One region of the Bradyrhizobium sp. CCBAU 53338 genome, then DNA from elsewhere that is predicted to be linked to it. Evidence: predicted binding sites of a transcription regulator. Region 1 holds the regulator's gene; the other holds the start of a gene.
What was found. The regulator LexA, encoded in region 1, represses DNA repair genes until DNA is damaged. The targets are predictions, from matches to a motif close to TGTTCNNNNTGTGTTCNG.

Region 1 (4,414 bases):
AAACCGGATGCAGAAGCGTTCGACCATGTCGTTGCCGCGATGGGCGTACCGGCGAACCGCGTTGTCTTCTTCGACGACCTCGCCGAGAACGTCGAAGGCGCCCGCGCCCGCGGCCTGACCGCGGTGCATGTGACCTCCCCTCACGACGTCGGCAATGCGCTGAGGGCACTGGGGATCTGATCCCCGAACGGACCGCCCCTCTGGAACTATTTCGCCTCCGGGTTTGGAACCAAGTCGCTTTGTACATTTTTATACAGAGTTCCGGGAACGAATGCCCGTTTCCGGACTCATGAGTCCGTTGGGAATTCTACATCGGACTTATCATCGTGTTGGGCAAAACCTACCTCACCAAGCAGGCCTCTCTGCTGATGAAATACGCCAGAACCACCTCGGATTCTGACCTTTCCGCAAAACTGATCAGCAAGGCCGCCGATCTCAAGGCCCAGGCCGATCCGATGCCTGACAGGGACCAGAGTCCCGAAGCGCCAGACGTCAGTCCGGACAAGCAGCCGGGGACCTGACCGGTGCTGGCCGTGGCTCTCGTCATCCTCGCCATGGCCATCCTCGAACCGGTCTGCTTCGCCTTCCGGATCATGCCGCGGCGACTTTGATCTTGCGCCTTCGTCGCCAAGCTGACGACGCACGATAAATCATGCTGCGCGACCACCGTTTTGCCTCTGCGCCTGCACTCGGCTAGAACTCTCGCCGCCGATTTGCCCGAACGGGCGCAGCTGGAGTTTTCACCCGTGGCCCTGATGCCGGTTTCCGACGCGCTCGCCGCGGTGCTTGCCGGCGCGCAGCCGCTGACCGAAGAGGTCGTCGCACTCGACGCGGCCTTCCACCGCGTGCTCGCGCGCGACGTCGCGGCGCGGCGGACGCAGCCGCCGCAGGCGATGTCGGCGATGGACGGCTATGCCGTTCGTGCGGCCGATGCGGCGAAGCCCGGGGCGCAGCTTGTCGTCATCGGCGAAGTCGCAGCCGGCCGGCCGTTCGCAGGGACCGTCAGCGCCGGCGAAGCCGTGCGAATCTTCACCGGTGGTGTCATCCCCGATGGTGCGGATGCGGTCGTGATCCAGGAGGACACCGTCACCGACGGCAAGCGCATCACCATCAAGGAGGCCGCCGTCACCGGGCGCCACATTCGCCCCGCCGGCATCGATTTCCGCGAGGGCGACGTGCTCCTGCGCAAGGGCGTACGGCTCACCGAGCGGGACCTTGCACTTGCCGCCGGCATGAACCACCCGCAGCTCGCGGTGTGCCGCCGTCCGAAAGTCGCGATCCTCGCGACCGGCGACGAACTGGTGATGCCGGGATCGACGCCCGGTCATGGCCAGATCGTCTATTCCAACGGCTACGCCCTGCACGCGCTCGCCCGCAGCGAGGGCGCCGACACCATCGACCTCGGCGTTGCCGCAGATACGCTTGCCGCCACCAGCGCCGGTATCCGCCGCGCGCGAGAATCCAGCGCCGACATCCTGATCACGACGGGCGGCGCCTCGGTCGGCGACCACGATCTGGTGCAGCAGGCACTCCGGGACGAAGGCACTGCGATGGCGTTCTGGAAGATCGCAATGCGGCCGGGCAAGCCGATGATGAACGGACAGCTCGGAGCGATGCGCGTGATCGGCCTGCCCGGCAATCCCGTGTCTTCCTACGTGTGCGGTTTCCTCTTCATGGTCCCGCTGATTCGCGCTTTGTCCGGCCGTTCGGTTGTCCATCATCGCCGCGAACGCGCCGTGCTCGGCCGCGACGTCGGCGCCAATGACCAGCGCGAGGATTATCTGCGTGCGCGTCTCGACGAGCGTGCCGACGGCACGCTCGTCGCCCTTCCCGTCAATCACCAGGACTCCTCGCTGCTTGCGAATCTCGCTGCGGCACAGGCACTTCTCGTGCGTCCGCCATTCGCACCGAAGGCCGAAGCGGGAGCGCACTGCGAGGTGTTGCGACTGCCCGCCTGAGCGCATCGTTCGCAACCGTTCCGCGAACTTTGCCGCGTTCACGGTAAATTAAGCAGTTGCGGAACATGTATCGAACATATAGTGTTCGTTCATGATTTGTTTCGAGCATGTAGCGGCTTATTGCTGAATTCAGCGTCTCGGAATCGAACGACATCGTCAGGGGGATTTTGGTCGAGATGTTAACGCGCAAACAATACGAGCTCCTGCGGTTCATCAGCGAGCGGCTGAAGGAAAGCGGCGTGCCGCCCTCCTTCGACGAGATGAAGGACGCGCTCGATCTGCGCTCGAAGTCGGGCATCCACCGCCTGATCACGGCGCTCGAGGAGCGTGGCTTCATCCGCCGCCTGCCCAACCGGGCCCGCGCCATCGAGGTGATCAAGCTGCCGGAGCTCCAAGCCGCCGCCGGTAGCCGCCGCGGCTTCACGCCAAGCGTCATCGAAGGCAATCTCGGCAAGGTGCGCACGACATCGAGCCCGCCCGCCGACGAGGGCGAGCGTCCGGTCGCGGTGCCCGTCATGGGCCGGATCGCAGCCGGCACGCCCATCGAGGCGCTGCAGACCCGCAGCCACACCATCAGCGTCCCCCCTGACATGCTGGGCGCTGGCGAGCACTACGCGCTCGAAGTGCGCGGCGATTCCATGGTCGACGCCGGCATTCTCGACGGCGACATGGCGCTGATCCAGCGCAACGAGAGCTGCGACACCGGCGATATCGTGGTCGCGCTGATCGACGACGAGGAAGCCACCTTGAAGCGCTTCCGCCGCCGCGGCGCCTCGATCGCGCTGGAGCCGGCCAACGCGGCCTACGAGGTCCGCATCCTCCCGCCCAACCGGGTCAAGATCCAGGGCAAGCTGATCGGACTGTATCGGAAGTACTGAGCGCCGGACGACCTGAGCGCTCACGCGCATTCAACGATCGGAGCGGACGATTGTCCGCTCCGGCCGGATGGTCTTTCTGGTTTTGCACAGATTATCCGGCCCCCTCTCCAGTACTACATCCTCGGCACGCCGCGACGAAGCACGCATCGCTTCATAAGCCTCCAGGCGACCGAGGAGACAACCATGCGCAAGATCTTCCTGAGCACCGTCACGATGGCGCTGATTGCAGCATCGGCGTCACAAGCCCTCGCTGCGCAGCCGCAACATCGCGCCCGCAAGGCGCCGCAGGCGACGAGCGCGCAATTGCGTGATGCGCATAATACCGTCGAGCAATCCTCGCGGCCGGCATGGCCATATTCGGGCTGGTCGGCACCGGCCGGACGCTGACGGCGACGGTCGCCGAATGCACGGAAGCAGGCTTTGTTCCTGGCGGTTCGGGAAAGATATTGTGATTGCGGCTTGCGTATCCGAGCCGCAGATTTGCCTACAACCGAGCGGAGTCTTGCAGGCTTCCACTCTGATAGAGGCCTGCGCCTCCAGGCCAGAGGCGCGGGTTGCTATCCCTGATGAGGAGCACCCGATGTGTGACTATAGCCTGCATGCCGTCGCGACACGTCCCGCAGAAGTCGGCGAGACGATCGTCACGACAACATTTCGCGGCACCTCGACGCGCGGCTTCGCCTCCGAAGCCGACATGTCGGTCGCGGTCTGCCTGCTGCCGGGAACGGAGCTCGCGTTCGCCGACAACGTCCGTTACGATAACAGGTGGATCTGGACGCGCACCGTCAACTCGCGCGTCGGCAAGTTCGGCAAGGTCGATCCGCACATTCCCGATCGTCATCACGATGCGATCGAATTCCCCGATGGCAAATACGTGCTGGTGACGCAGCTCGTCGAAGGCCAGCGCGCAACCGTGCTGCAACTGCCCGTGACCCAGCCGCTCGGCGAGCGCGAGCAGAAGCCGCAAGGGATCGCTGACAGCCGCACCACGACGCCGCGCCTGCCGATCGGCTGAAAGGTCGATCTTACTCCTCAGCCTGAAGGTCGGCCTCCGACGGTGTTACGTCCCGGGAGCGTGGAGCTACCGACCTTGGCATGAGGGTCTGCTCGAAGTCTCCATCGCCGGTCGCCGCCGGCGACCAGGGGCGGTTTGCGCCCCTTCCCCTCACAGCCTGAATCGCAAAACCGTCACCGCGCTGTGTGAGCGCCAGCGCGCCCTGGTGCGCGAGACGCGGTCGATCGACCACCATCGCGGCGCAATCCGGCGCCGTAGGCCTGGTCGTCACCAGCAGCGCGGCACGACTGCAATCGTCGGCCAGCGCGTCGATGCGTAGCGACAGCGCAATCATGCGACCGTCGGCGAGCGTCGTCACGCAGCCGGCGTCGTCGCATGACACGCCGTCACCAAGCGAGGCGCTGGCCGTGTCGCGCGGGTCAGCGTCGGCGGCAAGCCACTCCTTGAGCAGAAAATTGTCCTTCTTCATTCTGATCACGTGCAGTTGCCCATCCCTGCCTCGCACTGCGACGTTCTGGCCGTCAGCGGCAATCAGGATATCGGGTTGCCGGACCGACAGCCCC
Region 2 (4,414 bases), 110 kb from region 1:
AATCCGGCCCCGGGATGATGTTGTTGAGCTCGTCGATCGTCAGCGCCGGATTGTCGACCAGCGCGAGGCACGCGTCGATGACTTCGCCGAGATTGTGCGGCGGGATGTTGGTGGCCATGCCGACCGCGATGCCGCCTGCGCCATTGACCAGCAGGTTGGGGAACCGGGCCGGCAGAACCACCGGCTCCTTGGTCGAGCCGTCATAGTTGTCCTGGAAGTCGACGGTCTCGTTGTCGATGTCGTCGAGCAGCTTGAGCGCGATCTTGGTCAGGCGTGACTCGGTGTAGCGCATTGCCGCAGGCGGATCGCCGTCGACCGAGCCGAAATTGCCCTGCCCGTCCACCAGCAGCTCGCGCATCGAGAAAGGCTGCGCCATGCGCACCAGCGCGTCATAGATCGCCTGGTCGCCATGCGGATGGTATTGGCCCATGACGTTGCCGACGATACCGGCCGACTTCTTGTGCTTCTTGTCGGGCGTGTAGCCTTCCTCGTTCATCGAGAACAGGATGCGGCGATGAACCGGCTTCAACCCGTCGCGCGCATCGGGCAGCGCGCGCGACACGATCACGCTCATGGCGTAATCGAGATAGGACTTCTTCATCTCCTCGTAGATCGAAACGGGGCGAATGTCCGAGGGTTGCGCCGGCTGGTCGCCGGGCTTGTTGTCGTCGTCAGCCAAGGGGGAATCCGGTGAAATTTTATCTGGGAATCATATAGCGCATCGAGGCCCTGATAACCACCCTTGCAAGGGTCGAGACAGCGCTTTTTCCGACTGTTTTTCCAGAGACTTAGACCTTGTCCACCACCATCGGGAACGGGGCCCGCACGAGCCGGGCGGAACTGCCCGTTACGCCCCGAAAAACACGCTGTGCATGATGCGCCCGGGCAGCAGCGTGAACAGGCCCGCCACCACCAGCGCGCCGGTGAAAATGAAGATCATGCTCCACCGGTGAGCGACGACGCGATGCGTGTGCGCCCGCCATACCGCAAGCGGCAGCATCACCAGCGTGAAGATCGACAGCAGATGGATCGGGCTGAACGGCCCGACCAGGCGGATCTGGTGGATCCAGAACGACGAGACCGCTACCAGGGCCATCAGCGCCACCCAGATCCAGCCGATCGTCCGGTGTGGCAGCGTACCCTTGGGGGCGGCGAACTGAACGATGCCGAGCACGAAGGCCGCCATCGCCGCGAAGGCGTGCAGCGGGATCGCCGGAGCAGCGTCAAGCAGCGGCGCGAGGCTCATGTGACGCGTCCCTTCGGCCGGGATCGACCATGTGAATATGATTAACATTAAGTTAATACCGTTCACATCGTGGCCCGTCAAAGGCTTCAGGCAGCACATGAGGCCGGCCCGGAAAACCGAGCTCAGCCTGTAAATTGGTAGGAAATCCTGACGCTCTACGCGAGCGCAGCAAAGTTGGAAACGAAACTTGCCCGCCTCAGAACGGGATGTCGTCGTCCATGTCGTTGTTGCGGCCACCGCCGCCGGCGGCAACCGGGCGGCGCGGTGCGCTGCTGACGGGACCCGAGGAGCCGAAATCGCCGCCCGGCTCGTCGCCGAAGCTGCCGCCTCCTCCGCCGCCGCCGCGGCCGTCGAGCATCGTCAGCGTCGAGTTGAAGCCCTGGAGCACGACCTCGGTGGAGTACTTCTCCACGCCGCTCTGATCAGTCCATTTGCGGGTCTGAAGCGCGCCCTCGATGTACACCTTGGCGCCCTTCTTCAGATACTGCTCGGCGACCTTGCACAGCCCTTCGTTGAAGATCACGACACGGTGCCACTCGGTCTTTTCCTTGCGCTCGCCGCTGTTCTTGTCGCGCCAGGTCTCGGAGGTCGCGATGCTCAGATTCGCGATCGGCCGCCCGTCCTGGGTGCGGCGGATTTCCGGATCCTTGCCGAGATTTCCAACCAGAATGACCTTGTTGACGCTTCCCGCCATCGCCGCTCTCCACTCCAAATGCCACTGAATCGAAAAAGGCGCGCCCGCGCTGCCGCCCGTTGGGCCGACCCTATACGCTTACGAGGGCCGATCGGCCCGCTACACCCTCGGTTATCCCCACATATAGCACCGGCCAGACATTTGTTCCAGATTTGTTCCCATCGAAATTGATGCGACCGAAGCGTGCATACGAACACTCTGCCCCGCTATGCACGCCGTCATGAATTGGAACCGAACCGAACCGGAAAACGCTTAACATTCATCAGGTTAAGCGCATGTCAGTTGCCCGCCGACTGTTGCATTCCAGAGACGGACTCGGCCGTCCGATTGGATTACGGTTTTCTCGGAATTGGTTCTGATGGGCGTCGCGCCTGATGGGCCGCTTCGGGGACATCTGAAGCGGACGACACTGGGGAGACTGCAATGAAGAAAATTCTATTCGGTACAATTTGTATTGTTGCAATGGGCCTGTCTGCACCGGCGAGTGCAGCAGATCTTGCGGCTCGTCCCTACACCAAGGCGCCGCCGCCGATGATCGCCACCATCTACGACTGGAGCGGCTTCTACATCGGCATCAACGGCGGCGGCGGATCGAGCCACAAATGCTGGGACAACGTCGTTCTCGGCGGCGGCGCATTCGTGGGCGGCGAAGGCTGCCACAACGCCACCGGCGGCACGGTCGGCGGCCAGGTCGGCTATCGCTGGCAATCGGCCAGCTGGGTGTTCGGCCTCGAAGGCCAGGGCAACTGGGCCGACTTCTCCGGCGACAATGTCAGCAATTTCTTCCTGGCACAGCGTAACCGCTCGCGGATCGACGCCTTCGGCCTGTTCACAGGCCAGATCGGCTATGCCTGGAACAACGTGCTGTTTTACGTGAAGGGCGGCGGCGCCGTGGTCGCGGACAAGTTCGACATCTACACGGCGCCCGGCTTCGTCGGTGCGGGCACCCTGCTCGCCTCAACCAGCGACACCCGCTGGGGCGGCACGGTCGGGGCCGGCCTCGAATTCGGCTTCGCGCCCAACTGGACGGTCGGCGTCGAGTACGATCACATCTTCCTCGGCAACCGGACGCTCACGCTCAACGCACCCGTCGGCGGCGGCGCATTCCAGACCGACCGGATCAGCCAGGACGTCGACATGGGCCTCGTCCGCCTCAACTATCGCTGGGGCGGCCCCATCATCGCGAAGTACTGATCTTCTTGAAATCATTCGGGAATCGAAGGCCGGCCTCGTGCCGGCCTTTTTGTTGCCTGTTCCCGACGGGGAACTATAGGTCAGTGAGTATTACATTTTGTATTTGTTGTGACTTTTGAGAGACACAACTTACAGCTTCAGTGGTGTAAGCACGACATCAGTTGGACCAACGCGTCCGCTGTGCTTCCGACGCACGGAAGACAACAACAGAAACTGGGACTGGGATTACTTGAATATGAAAAAGATTTTGTTGGCTTCGGCCGCTCTGATCGTACTCACCGGCGCCGCTTCGGCTGCCGACCTGGCGGCTCGCCCCTACACCAAGGCTCCGGTCGCGATGGCCTCGGTCTACAACTGGACCGGCTTCTATCTCGGTATCGTCGGCGGCGGCGCCTGGGAAGCCGCCTCTGGCGACCCGAAGATGAAGGGTGGCTTCGTCGGCGGCACCGCCGGCTACAACTGGCAGACCGGCAACGTCGTGTTCGGTATCGAGGCTGACGGCGCCTGGGCTGACGTCAACGCTTCTGCCGCTGGTGTCGTTATCGTTCCCGGCCTCGGCGCGATCCCGACCAGCGTGAGCTCGAAGACGGATGCAATGGGCACCGTGCGCGGCCGTATCGGCTATGCCGTCAACAACGTCCTGTTCTACGGCACGGGTGGTTACGCCTGGATCGACAACAAGATCACCGCCACCCTCGGCGCTGCGTCGATCTCGGACAGCAAGTTCCACTCCGGTTGGACCGTCGGCGCGGGCATCGAAGCGTTCTTCGCTCCGCAGTGGTCGGTCAAGGGCGAGTATCTCTATCGCAGCCTGGCCGGCGAGACGTACTTCGGCGCCATTCCCACCGGCACGATCAACTTCCACACCGTGCAGGTCGGCGTGAACTATCACTTCAACGGCCCGGTCGTCGCCAAGTACTGAGCTGAGGCTCCAACGCCATCACGTCACGAAAGGCCGGCCTCGCGCCGGCCTTTTTGTTGTTCCTTCCGTCCCGATCTCCAGGCGCTGCTGCCAAGTCCCGCCAGCGCGCCAACAATCCGTTGACGATTCGCAAGTCCCTCTGGAAATCCGTCTCCGTTCTTCCTACGTTCGCCTGCATACCCATTGGCGCCGATCCCGGTTCCGGGCGAAGCGCGCCCGAACGTTGGCGCGGTCGCTCGCTCGTGGGATTCCTTGAGGGCAACGCGGATGGATGAAGTGATCAAGGCGAAGCGCCAACAGCAGAACGCGGGATCACACCTGCGCGCAATTACGATCCGCGGCGCGCGCGAGCACAACC

Region 2: the regulator LexA is predicted to act here: its motif matches at 2,083-2,100, upstream of XH90_RS18375 (single-stranded DNA-binding protein).

What each region holds. Positions count from the first base shown of each region.
Region 1 covers NZ_CP030048.1:3,795,772-3,800,185, reverse strand. The annotation lists gene XH90_RS17830 (HAD family phosphatase) at 1-180, shown strand, start outside; gene XH90_RS17825 (hypothetical protein) at 327-521, shown strand; gene glp (gephyrin-like molybdotransferase Glp) at 747-1,958, shown strand; gene lexA (transcriptional repressor LexA) at 2,135-2,836, shown strand; gene XH90_RS17810 (hypothetical protein) at 3,020-3,223, shown strand; gene XH90_RS17805 (hypothetical protein) at 3,417-3,851, shown strand; gene XH90_RS17800 (ComEC/Rec2 family competence protein) at 3,862-4,414, opposite strand, start outside.
Region 2 covers NZ_CP030048.1:3,909,797-3,914,210, reverse strand. The annotation lists gene gyrA (DNA gyrase subunit A) at 1-679, opposite strand, end outside; gene XH90_RS18380 (DUF2306 domain-containing protein) at 848-1,246, opposite strand; gene XH90_RS18375 (single-stranded DNA-binding protein) at 1,443-1,940, opposite strand; gene XH90_RS18370 (outer membrane protein) at 2,364-3,134, shown strand; gene XH90_RS18365 (outer membrane protein) at 3,370-4,056, shown strand; gene uvrA (excinuclease ABC subunit UvrA) at 4,324-4,414, shown strand, end outside.